DNA from 2 places in the Paraburkholderia phenazinium genome. Region 1 is predicted to be linked to the other one. Evidence: riboswitches for the same ligand, from Rfam matches in the RefSeq annotation. Region 1 holds a riboswitch; the other holds the start of a gene.
What was found. Region 1 has a riboswitch for cobalamin ahead of BUS06_RS28970 (HoxN/HupN/NixA family nickel/cobalt transporter). Riboswitches for the same ligand answer to the same signal wherever they lie in the genome.
Positions count from the first base shown of each region.

Region 2: linked by a shared signal. The riboswitch ahead of BUS06_RS19390 (TonB-dependent receptor domain-containing protein) and the one ahead of BUS06_RS28970 (HoxN/HupN/NixA family nickel/cobalt transporter) in region 1 are both predicted to bind cobalamin.

Region 1 covers NZ_FSRM01000002.1:2,025,241-2,030,594, reverse strand. The annotation lists gene cobO (cob(I)yrinic acid a,c-diamide adenosyltransferase) at 1-7, shown strand, start outside; gene BUS06_RS28975 (cobyrinic acid a,c-diamide synthase CobB) at 11-1,309, shown strand; cobalamin riboswitch at 1,390-1,584, shown strand; gene BUS06_RS28970 (HoxN/HupN/NixA family nickel/cobalt transporter) at 1,679-2,737, shown strand; gene BUS06_RS28965 (cobyric acid synthase) at 2,766-4,304, opposite strand; gene cobD (threonine-phosphate decarboxylase CobD) at 4,439-5,354, shown strand, end outside.
Region 2 covers NZ_FSRM01000001.1:4,329,069-4,334,422, forward strand. The annotation lists gene BUS06_RS19380 (helix-turn-helix domain-containing protein) at 1-735, shown strand, start outside; gene BUS06_RS19385 (Vgb family protein) at 753-1,400, shown strand; gene BUS06_RS19390 (TonB-dependent receptor domain-containing protein) at 1,458-3,383, opposite strand; adenosylcobalamin (AdoCbl) riboswitch at 3,429-3,518, opposite strand; gene atzF (allophanate hydrolase) at 3,778-5,354, shown strand, end outside.

The sequences.
Region 1 (5,354 bases):
GTTCTAAGCCATGGCCGCCTGTCCAGCGCTGTTCATCAGCGCCCCGGCTTCGGGTCAGGGCAAGACCACCGTCACGGCAGGGTTGGCCCGCTACCACAGCCGCCTCGGGCGGCGTGTGCGCGTGTTCAAGACCGGTCCGGACTTTATCGACCCGACTATCCTCGCGCACGCGAGCGGTGCCGCCGTGTTTTCGCTCGACCTCTGGATGGTCGGCGAAGCCGGCTGCCGTACACTGCTGGCCGAAGCGGCAGGCGACGCCGATCTGATCCTGGTCGAAGGGGTCATGGGGCTGTACGACGGCCAGCCGAGCAGTGCCGATCTGGCCAGCGCCTTCGGCATACCGGTATTGGCGGTGATCGCAGCGAAATCCATGGCCCAGACCTTCGGCGCATTGGCCTTCGGTCTCGCTCAATTCCAGCCGCGGGTGCCTTTTTACGGTGTGCTCGCGAACCGGGTCGGCTCGCCCTATCATGCGAAACTGCTTGAAGAGGCATTACCGGCCTCGCTGCGCTGGTGCGGACATCTGAACAGCAACGACTCGATCGAATTGCCGGACCGGCACCTCGGCTTGCACCAGGCCGCAGAAATCGCGGATCTCGATGCACGCCTCAACCAGGTTGCCGATGCGCTCGCCACAACGCCGCTGGCCGAACTGCCGCCGGCCATCGACTTCGAGGCGCCACCGCGTAACAGCCTGCCACGCCTGCTCGACGGCAGGCTGATCGCAATTGCAAAGGACGCGGCCTTTTCCTTTATCTACCCAGCCAATCTCGCACTGCTCGAAGCACTCGGCGCGAGACTCGCGTATTTCTCGCCGCTCGCCAATGAACCGCTACCTCAGGCTGCCGATGCCCTCTATCTTCCCGGCGGTTACCCGGAACTCCATGCCCGGACCTTGGTGGACCGGAAATGCAGTGCCGGCTCGATTCACGCACACGCCGCAGCCGGCAAGCCGTTGATCGCCGAATGTGGCGGCATGCTCTATCTGCTAGACCGACTGATCGACGTGCACGGTGCCTCTACCCCGATGCTCGGCCTGCTGCCCGGCGAGGCCAGCATGCAGACCCGCTTCGCGGCACTGGCCATGCAACAGATCGAAGGACGACACGGCGTCATGACCGGACACACGTTCCACTATTCGAAGCTGAACACGCCGCTCGCACCGGTTACGACCGCGGTTCGGCCGCAAGGCGCAACCAGCGGGGAAGCCCTCTATCGGCACGGTGCAATCGTCGCAACCTACATGCACGCTTACTGGCCGTCGAATCCGGTATTCGCCGCCGCCTTGTTCCGCGGCGAGGCGTTCTGAACAAAAATCGTTGGAAAGGGAAAGATCCCTCCGTCCGAACCGCGATTCAAGCGGAGATTGACGCCCTCCGGCAGCCTTCTGTACTCTTGCGCCTTGATGGTTCCCCTCACCGGGATTAAACGGGAACGCAGTGAGAGCGCTCTGCTCAAGTCTGCGACTGCCCCCGCAACTGTAAGCGCCGAGTCCACACCATGCTTGACCACTGGGTAACCGGGAAGGTCGGTGCCGGATCGTGACGTGCTAGTCAGGAGACCTGCCATCGACCGAGGTCTGCTCAGCCGGATCGGACGGGGATGTCCGAGTCGCCAAGTATCCGTTTGCGCGAATGGATACCTGCTGTAAGGACAGCCCGAACCTCAGGATTCTTGCATGTCCATCACGTACTCAAGGTCAGTTCCAACTGACGCATTGCGCTATCGGCTGATTGCCATCTACAGCGTCCTCGCTTTATTCAACGTCGGTAGCTGGATCTGGGCCTTCATAGCCTTCCACGGTCACCCGCTGTTGCTGGGCACCGGCCTGGTCGCCTACGGCTTCGGTCTGCGCCATGCAGTCGATGCCGATCACATCGCCGCCATCGATAACGTCACACGCAAACTGATGCAGGATGGCCGGCGCCCCGTCACGGTCGGTTTCTTCTTTGCCATCGGTCACTCGGCCGTGGTTTTGCTGGTAGCGGCAGCGGTTGCTGCTACAGCCTCTGCGCTCGAAAGCCGGTTCGAATCTTGGCAAAACGTCGGCGGCATAGTCTCGACCAGCGTCTCAGCGATCTTCCTGTTTTTGATCGCGGCCATGAACCTGATCATCCTACGCGGCGTATGGCGGGCGTTCAAGAAAGTAAAGCGTGGTGAGCCATACGATCAGGAAGATCTCGACCTCCTGCTCAACAGTCGCGGCTTGCTCGCACGGATGTTCCGGCCGCTGTTCAAGCTTGTATCGAACTCATTGTGGATGTTGCCGCTCGGCTTTCTGTTCGGCCTGGGTTTCGATACCGCGACCGAAGTCAGCCTGCTCGGCATCTCGGCACACCAGGCATCTCAAGGGTTGTCGATCTGGATCGTGCTGGTGTTTCCGGTACTCTTCGCCGCAGGCATGACACTGATCGACACCACCGACGGGATCCTGATGCTTGGTGCCTATGAATGGGCGTTCGTGCGACCGATCCGCAAGCTTTACTACAACCTCACGATCACGCTGGTCTCTGTGCTCGTCGCGGTCGTGATAGGCGGTATCGAGGCGCTGGGGATGATTGCCGACCAGATCAGGCAAAAGGGCCTGTTCTGGCAGACCGTCGATACGCTGAACGAGAATTTCAACAACCTCGGCTTCGTCATCATTGGCATCTTCATCGTCTCCTGGGTCCTGTCGTTCCTGATTTACCGAATCAAGGGCTACGACAAACTCGAAGCGCATCTGCATGCGCAATAAGCGCTCAGTCGAGCTGGCTCGGCTGGAGTCAGCGTGACGCGTCCGCACGCTTGCCGATAGCGGCGAACACCCGAGCCAGGTCGAGGTGCTCCTCGAGCGTATCGGCGAGCCGGTCGAGCGACGCGTCCCGCAACGCCGGATAGTCGAGTGCTTGCGAACCGGCCAGCCCCGCCCACGCGAGCAAGGCACTGCAGGAGGCCGGCGTGTCGAACAGCCCGTGCACATAAGTGGCGAGAATCTGTCCGTCAGCCGACATTGCACCATCGGGACGTGTACCGTCCCCGTCCGACTGATCCGCTACGAGGTACAACGCCGGCGCATCAAGCGCGGGGCCGTGGGTTTCGCCCATGTGAATCTCGTAGCCGCAAACGTCCGGCGAACCGTTCAGCGTCAGGGCGCCCGTGACGTTCCTGAGCATCTTCTCGCGTGTGATGACGGTCTCGTAATCGAGCCAGCCGAGACCCTTCGTGGTACCCGGCTGGCCCTCCACGCCGTGCGGGTCGTTCACCGATTGGCCGAGCATCTGCATGCCTCCGCAGATACCGATCACCCGGCCGCCATAACGCAAATGCCGACGCAGCACTTCTTCCCAACCGTTGTCGCGCAGCCAGGCCAGATCTCCACGCACATTCTTGGAGCCGGGCAAAATCACCAGGTCCGCGGGCGGCGGCGGAATACCCGCAAGCGCATAGCTGAAATCGACCTGCGGGTGCGCGCGGAGCGCATCGAAATCCGTGTGATTGCTGATATGCGGCAATGCCGGCACGACCACCCGCAGAGACTGCACGGCATCGGCCGCACCGCTATGCGCCACACGCGGCAGCATGTCTTCGGCGTCGAGCGCCAATCCGTGCAGATACGGCACCACCCCCAGTACCGGCTTGCCGGTACGTGCCTCCAGCCAGTCAAGCCCAGGCTGCAGCAGACCTGGATCGCCTCGAAACCGGTTGATGACGAAACCGCAGACCCTTGCGCGTTCGGATTCGGACAGGCATTCGAGCGTACCGAGCAAATGCGCAAACACACCGCCGCGATCGATATCGGCCACCAACAGCACCGGGCAATCGACCGCTTCAGCAAAGCCCATATTGGCGATATCGTTCGCACGCAGATTGATCTCCGCCGGGCTGCCCGCCCCTTCCACCAGAATCGTGTCGTACTGCTGCTGCAGGCGCGCGTAAGATTCGAGCACGGCCTTGAAGGCCAGCGGTTTATAGTCGTGATAGGCGCGCGCATCAAGATTCATTCGTGCTTTGCCATGCACGATCACCTGCGCACCACGATCGCTGGTCGGCTTGAGGAGCACCGGGTTCAGGTCAGTATGCGCGGGAATGCCGGCCGCAATCGCCTGCAGCGCCTGTGCGCGGCCAATCTCGCCCCCATCGATCGTGACTGCGCTGTTGAGCGCCATGTTCTGTGGCTTGAACGGCGCTACCCGTCCGCCGCGGCGCGACACCAACCGGCACAAACCGGCGACCAGCGTGCTCTTGCCTGCATCGGAGGTTGTACCCTGGATCATCAGGGTGCCGCCAGGCACAGCCGGTGCGAAATCGTTCGGAACAGTCATCAGGAAACTGAGGCTCGATCAAAAATGGATGAGTTGGTGCACACAACGCAATTTGCAGAGGTGCGAGAGGCATCACACGGTTTACGATTATCCCATTGCCACCGGTGCGTCACCCCTGTCGATACAATCACGACATGATTTCACCCAACCCTACACTCGTCCCTGGCGCAATCGTGCATGGTGGCAATCTGCGCGAAGCCGTCCGGCGCTACGGTATCAGTTTTGATGCGTGGCTCGATCTGTCGACCGGTATCAATCCGCACGCCTATCCGGTCCCGCCCATTCCTGCCGAGATATGGCGCCGCCTGCCCGACGATGGCGATGGCCTGCTCGCCGATGCCGCGCGGTACTATGGCGCGCCGAGTTCCGACCATATAACGTCAGTGGCGGGTAGCCAGGCAGCCATCCGGGCGCTGCCCGAACTGCTTCGGCGCGGAGTCGCCGCGGTTGCTCCGCTAACCTATGGCGAATATGCCCCTGCGTTCGAGCGCGCGGGCCACACCGTCGTGCCACTCGACGTCGACGACGATGTGTTGCCCTGCGGCGTCAACCACGCGGTCGTCGTCACGCCAAACAATCCGACAACGAAGCAAGTGGACCCGCACCGTCTGTTGCAGTGGCATGCGCAACTTTCGGCGGTCGGCGGCACGCTGATCGTGGATGAAACGTTCGGCGACGCACTGCCTGCGGAGACATGCTCATCGATGGCAGCGTATGTCGACCGCGAGGGACTCGTGGTCCTGCGCTCACCGGGAAAATTCTTCGGACTCGCCGGAGCGCGTTGCGGCTTCGCGCTGGGCCGGCCCGAGTTACTTGCAGCGCTAAGCCTCCATCTCGGCGCCTGGACCGTCAACGGACCCGCCCGCCATGCAGTGGCACACGCGTTCCGCGACCATGCGTGGCAACATCAGATGCGTGTGCTACTTGCGTCTGAAAGCGCACGGCTTGTAGCCTTGCTGCAGGCTCACGGCCTGGTCGCACTGAGCACTCCCCTGTTTGCCTGGTTCCCGGATCCACGTGCAGAGGCACTGCACCAGGGGCTCGCCCGGC
Region 2 (5,354 bases), on a different contig from region 1:
CTCAAACAGGCCGAATACGCCGCGCACCGCGCGGGCATCCCTGCGTTGAAGGCCGAGGTCGAAAACGCATTCTTCGTATTGAACGCGCCCGCCGCAAGGTTAATTGCGTGTGGCGAGGAACGCCCTCTTCTGCTTGCCGAAGTCGAAGCCTTGCTGGCATCCGACACGCTCATCGTCGATGCATGCCACTATGCCGTGCGCGAAGCGGACACCGTCGTTTCGCTCGCAAGGCGTCCTGTGTTGTTCGCGCTTGCACGCGCGCTCGCCGAAGCGTGGCCGTCCGACGTGCCACGGGACAGGCTGATCTCGCAGGCATTCCGCACCCGGCATCCCGACGAATCGCATCGCGTACGCCTGCGCGTCGAAATCGGACGGCTTCGCACATTGCTCGGGACGCTGGCGAGCGTGAATGCAACGAGAGCCGGTTTTGCCCTGGCGCCGCAGCGGGCACGAGAAATCGTGGTGCTGGCGCGACCCGTCGAAGAAGGACATGCGGTGGTACTCGCCTTGCTCGCCGACGGTGAGTCGTGGTCGAGCTCGGCGCTCGCGCTTGTGCTTGGCGCCAGCCAGCGCACCGTACAGCGGACGCTCGACTCGCTGGCGGCGGCCGGCAAGGTGCAGTCGTTTGGACGTGGACGGGCGCGTCGCTGGATGACCCCGGCCCTGCCGGGATTCACGACGACATTGTTACTCCCCGCGCCGCTACCGGTTGATTATGATGGAATCGACAGGTGACCAGCCAGGGAGACGCCATGAAGCGTGCAACAGCAGAAATCGTCAATGAATACGGCCCATTTCCGGGTATCGATGGCGTGCATGGCGTCACCTATGATGGTGCGCACGTCTGGTTTGCGAGCGGAGACAGGCTGAACGTGCTCGATCCGCAGAGCGGCAAGACGCTGCGCTCGCTCGATGTCGCCGCGCACGCAGGCACGGCCTTCGACGGTCAGCACCTGTACCAGATCGCCGATCATCACATCCAGAAGATCGATCCGCAGACCGGCCGTGTGCTCGCCTCGATCCCGGCCCCTGGCGGCGACGATGCCGCAGGACTCACGTGGGCCGAAGGGTCGCTGTGGGTGGGGCAGTATCGGGATCGGAAGATTCTTCAGATCGACCCCGAAACCGGGAAGGTTCTTCGCAGCATCGAATCGAACCGCTTCGTCACCGGTGTGACGTGGGTTGACGGAGAGCTTTGGCACGCCACATGGGACGATAACGAAAGCGAGCTACGACACGTCGATCCACGCAGTGGCGAAGTCGTGGAGAGTCTCGAAATGCCGCCCGGCACCCACGTGTCCGGGCTGGAGTCCGACGGAGCCGAGCAGTTCTTCTGCGGCGGCGGACGCAGCGGCAAGCTGCGAGCCGTCCGCCGGCCGAAGCGCGGCTCCCCCGCCTAAAACGCCGCCTGGAACGCTGCCTAAAACGCCGTCTGGAACGCCGCCTGGAACGCTGCCTTAGAACGTGTAAGCCAGCTTGCCGAACGCCGTCCGGCCCAACGTGTTGTAGCCGTACGCGGTTACGTACTGCCGGTTGAACAGATTCGACAGATTGGCGGACACGGTGAGATGCGAGTTGACCTTGTACGCAGCGCGCAGGCCCACCGTTGTATAGGATGGCAGATAGATCGAGTTGGCCTGATCGTCGAAGGTCGATCCACCGTACAGCACGGAGATGCCCGTGCTCAGTGCGTGCAGGTGGAACTCGTCCCACATGTGATCGATGTTCAGGCTGAACGTCTGACGCGGGCGGCGGTTAAGCCAGGTCTGATCCGTGACGTCCTGCGGATTCAGGAAACCGACCGAGAGGCTCACCGGCGTCGATTTGCCGATGGTGCCCTTGTACGACAGGTCGATGCCCTGAATATGCGCGCGTCCGACGTTCACCGGCAGGAAGGTCACCGAGTCGTATTCGATCAGGTTGTGAACGCGCGTGTCGTACACCGCCGCCGTGAAGGTCCCGAACGACGTGGCGGCATCCAGCGCCGCCTCAACCGTATCGCTGCGCTCCGGCAGAAGGTTTGGGTTCCCGTAGCCCGGATAGTACAGGTCGTCGAAGGTCGGCAGACGGAACGCATTGCCATACGAAACGCGCGCCGTATAAACCGGCGTGATCGCATAAGACAAGGCAACGTTGCCGGTATTGACCGACTGCCCCTCGATGATCTCGTGACGGCCTGCCAGGAACACGGTCAACGGGCCGAGCGTCGCCGACTGATGCAGCGAAACCGCTGAATCGTCGCGCGTCGGCACACCCGACGGAATGTCGTATGGCAGGAAGGCCTGCTCGCGCGAGAAGTCGTAGGCAAGCTTGGTCTCGCCGGACAGCGGCAGGTTGAACAGCGCGGGCCCACGCTCCTGATGCGTCAGCGAGGTCGACGTGCTCAGGCGCGTCGAGTCGATCTCATCGGATGGGATGCCCGGCGTATTCGTATACAGGAACTCGCGGTCCGTGGCGTAGCCGACCGACTGATCGAGCTGCGTGAACGGCGTGATATCCAGATGGAACGCGGCGCCCGTCGTCAGCTGATAATCGGCCTGCCGGTCGTCGCCGCCCGCGTCATCGTAGGAGAGATCCGAGCGGTGATACAGGAAGAACGTGGAGAGCGACCAGTTGTTGTGCGCGTAACCCAGGCGTCCATCCACGTCCTGTGCATGGTACGGGTTACGGCCGTCTTCGTGACCGAAGACAACCGGCTGCGTCGCATCGATCCCCGCCGTGTTGTAGTCATGCAAGCCGAGCGAGTAGGTCAGCCCGCTCAACGCCGAGAGCGCGCCGGTGGACGGGACCGAGCCCGATGTGCGGACCTGCGTATCGAAGGTCTTGTTCGACCCGCCGCCCACCGACACCGTGGTCTGATTGGGCTGATTGGAAGCGTGGTTCGTGAAGAGCTGGATCACGCCACCCATCGCATCGGCGCCGAACGAAGCGGCTGCCGGACCGGAGATCACCTCCACGCGGTCGAATGCGGAGGTCGGCAGATCAGCCCACTCGGCCTGACCGCTGGTCGCGGAACCGACCCGGATGCCGTCGATAAACACGGCCACCTGATTTCCCGCCGAGCCACGGATGCTGACGGACGCAAGCGAACCTGGGCCGCCGTTCTGCGCAACGGTCACACCGGGCAGTGTAGCGAGCGCCTGCGTGATGCTTGGGTCAATGGGCGAAAGACGGTCGAGATCTGCGCGAGTCAGAACCTGGGTCGTGGCGTATCGCTGATCGAACGATTGCGGCAGATGCTGCGTGTCGCCAGTGACGAGGATATTCGGTAGCGTGGTTTGCGCGACGGCCTGATCCTGGGTTGACGACGAGTCGTCGGCGTGGGCGATCTGGCAAGCGATAGCCGTCAGCGCGGAGCTGATGATGAGATGACGAAGCTTCATTATTGGAATCCTGGGGATAGCGCGCCCCACAGTTGAATAGTAGACAACGACGCCGAGGTCTGACTTCCGGTTCGGACTGAAACCGGTCACAGTGGCGCGACCGCGCTGGATTTGCACCAGCTTCCACGAGTCGTTTGCGCGCATTCTACTTGCGAATCTAACGGGGACCGGAATAATTCCCGCCAATCGACGCGTCATTGCAACATCGCACCAGCGCGGTTCTGACGCCCAACGATCGGGCGTTTCGCGCCAGACGGGTGCATCCGAGAACGGCTCGGGCATGGCGTCCATGCCTGTATCGCCCTGCCCTGAAAAGGCGTGACAGCCTCCCCGCGCGGTTGGCATGAGTCTTGAGTACAATTCCCCTGAACTTGTACACAAGAGGGAATACGAGATGCGCGGATGGACAATTTCGGATTGGCAGGAAGCGTATCGGGACGGTGCGACGCCCGCCCAGTTGCTTGGCGAACTGGTCCACGGACTGACGCCCGAAGATGACCCCGCATGGATATCGACCGTGACGCAAGCAGTGCTTGAAGCGCAGCTCGCGGGCCTCGAGGGCAGGCTGGCCGCGGTGGGTGGCGATCTGACGAAGCTGCCGCTCTATGGCGTGCCATTCGCCGCGAAAGACAATATCGACGCCGCCGGCTTCGAGACCACAGCCGCCTGCCCTGCCTTCGCCTATACGCCAGGGCGCAGCGCGACGGTCGTGCAGCGGCTGACCGATGCCGGCGCAATCGTCATTGGTAAAACCAATCTCGATCAGTTCGCGACCGGCCTCGTGGGCGTGCGCTCCCCTTACGGCATCCCGGCCAACAGCTTCGACGCCGAGTACATCTCGGGCGGCTCGAGTTCGGGGTCGGCCTCGGTAGTTGCGCGCGGCATCGTCCCTTTCTCGCTGGGCACGGATACGGCCGGCTCGGGACGCGTCCCTGCGGGCCTCAACAATATCGTCGGAATCAAACCTACTCGTGGCGCGTTTAGCAATGCAGGCGTGGTGCCGGCATGCCGCACGCTCGACTGCGTGTCGGTCTTCGCGACCACTTTCGACGACGCCGCGCTCGTGTACGACCTGGCCGCCTCGCTCGATCTGGCCGACGGTCTGTCCCGCGAAACGCCCGCCTCCGCGCTTCAGTGGCGCGTTCCCGCCGCGCCGCGTTTTGCGGTCCCGTCACAGCCGGAATTCTTCGGCGATGAACTGTCCGCGCAAGCCTTCAAGGCCGCCGTGGCACACCTTGAAGCGCGCGGCGCGATCTGCGTGCCGCTCGATTTTTCGCTCTTCGACGACGTCACTGCGCTGCTGTATGACGGCGCATGGGTAGCGGAACGCTATGCGGCGATTCGCGACTTTGCTGGCTCGAACGAAGCCGACATTCACCCGGTTGTGCGCGACATCATCTTCAAGGCCAAGGAATTCTCCGCCACCGACACCTTCGAATCGATCTACCGTCTCGCCGATCTCAAACGCCGCGCCGATTCGATGCTGGCGCAGTTCGACGCCCTCGTCGTGCCGACAGCCCCAGCCCACTACAGGATCGCCGAACTGCTGGCGGATCCGGTACGTCTGAACAGCAATCTCGGCAAGTACACCAACTTTGTCAATCTGCTCGACTGGAGCGCAGTGGCCGCGCCGGCAAACTTCCGCGAAGACGGACTGCCGTTTGGGATTACCTTCATTGGCGAGGCGTGGCGGGAACGCGCGCTGGCTGACTTTGCGGCGCAATGGCATCGGGCCACCGGGCTGCCGCGTGGAGCGACTGGAATGCCGCAGGCTGCGCAGTCGGGTGCCGCGCAGTCCGGTGCCGCGCAACCAGCGCCTGAGGCAAAACGCAGCGCGGCGAGCGACACCATTCGCGTCGCCGTCGTCGGTGCCCATTTGCGCGGCATGCCGCTCAACCATGAACTGACGAGTCGTGGCGCAAGCTTCGCGGAGAGCACGACGACCGCGAGCAACTATCGTCTCTTCTCGCT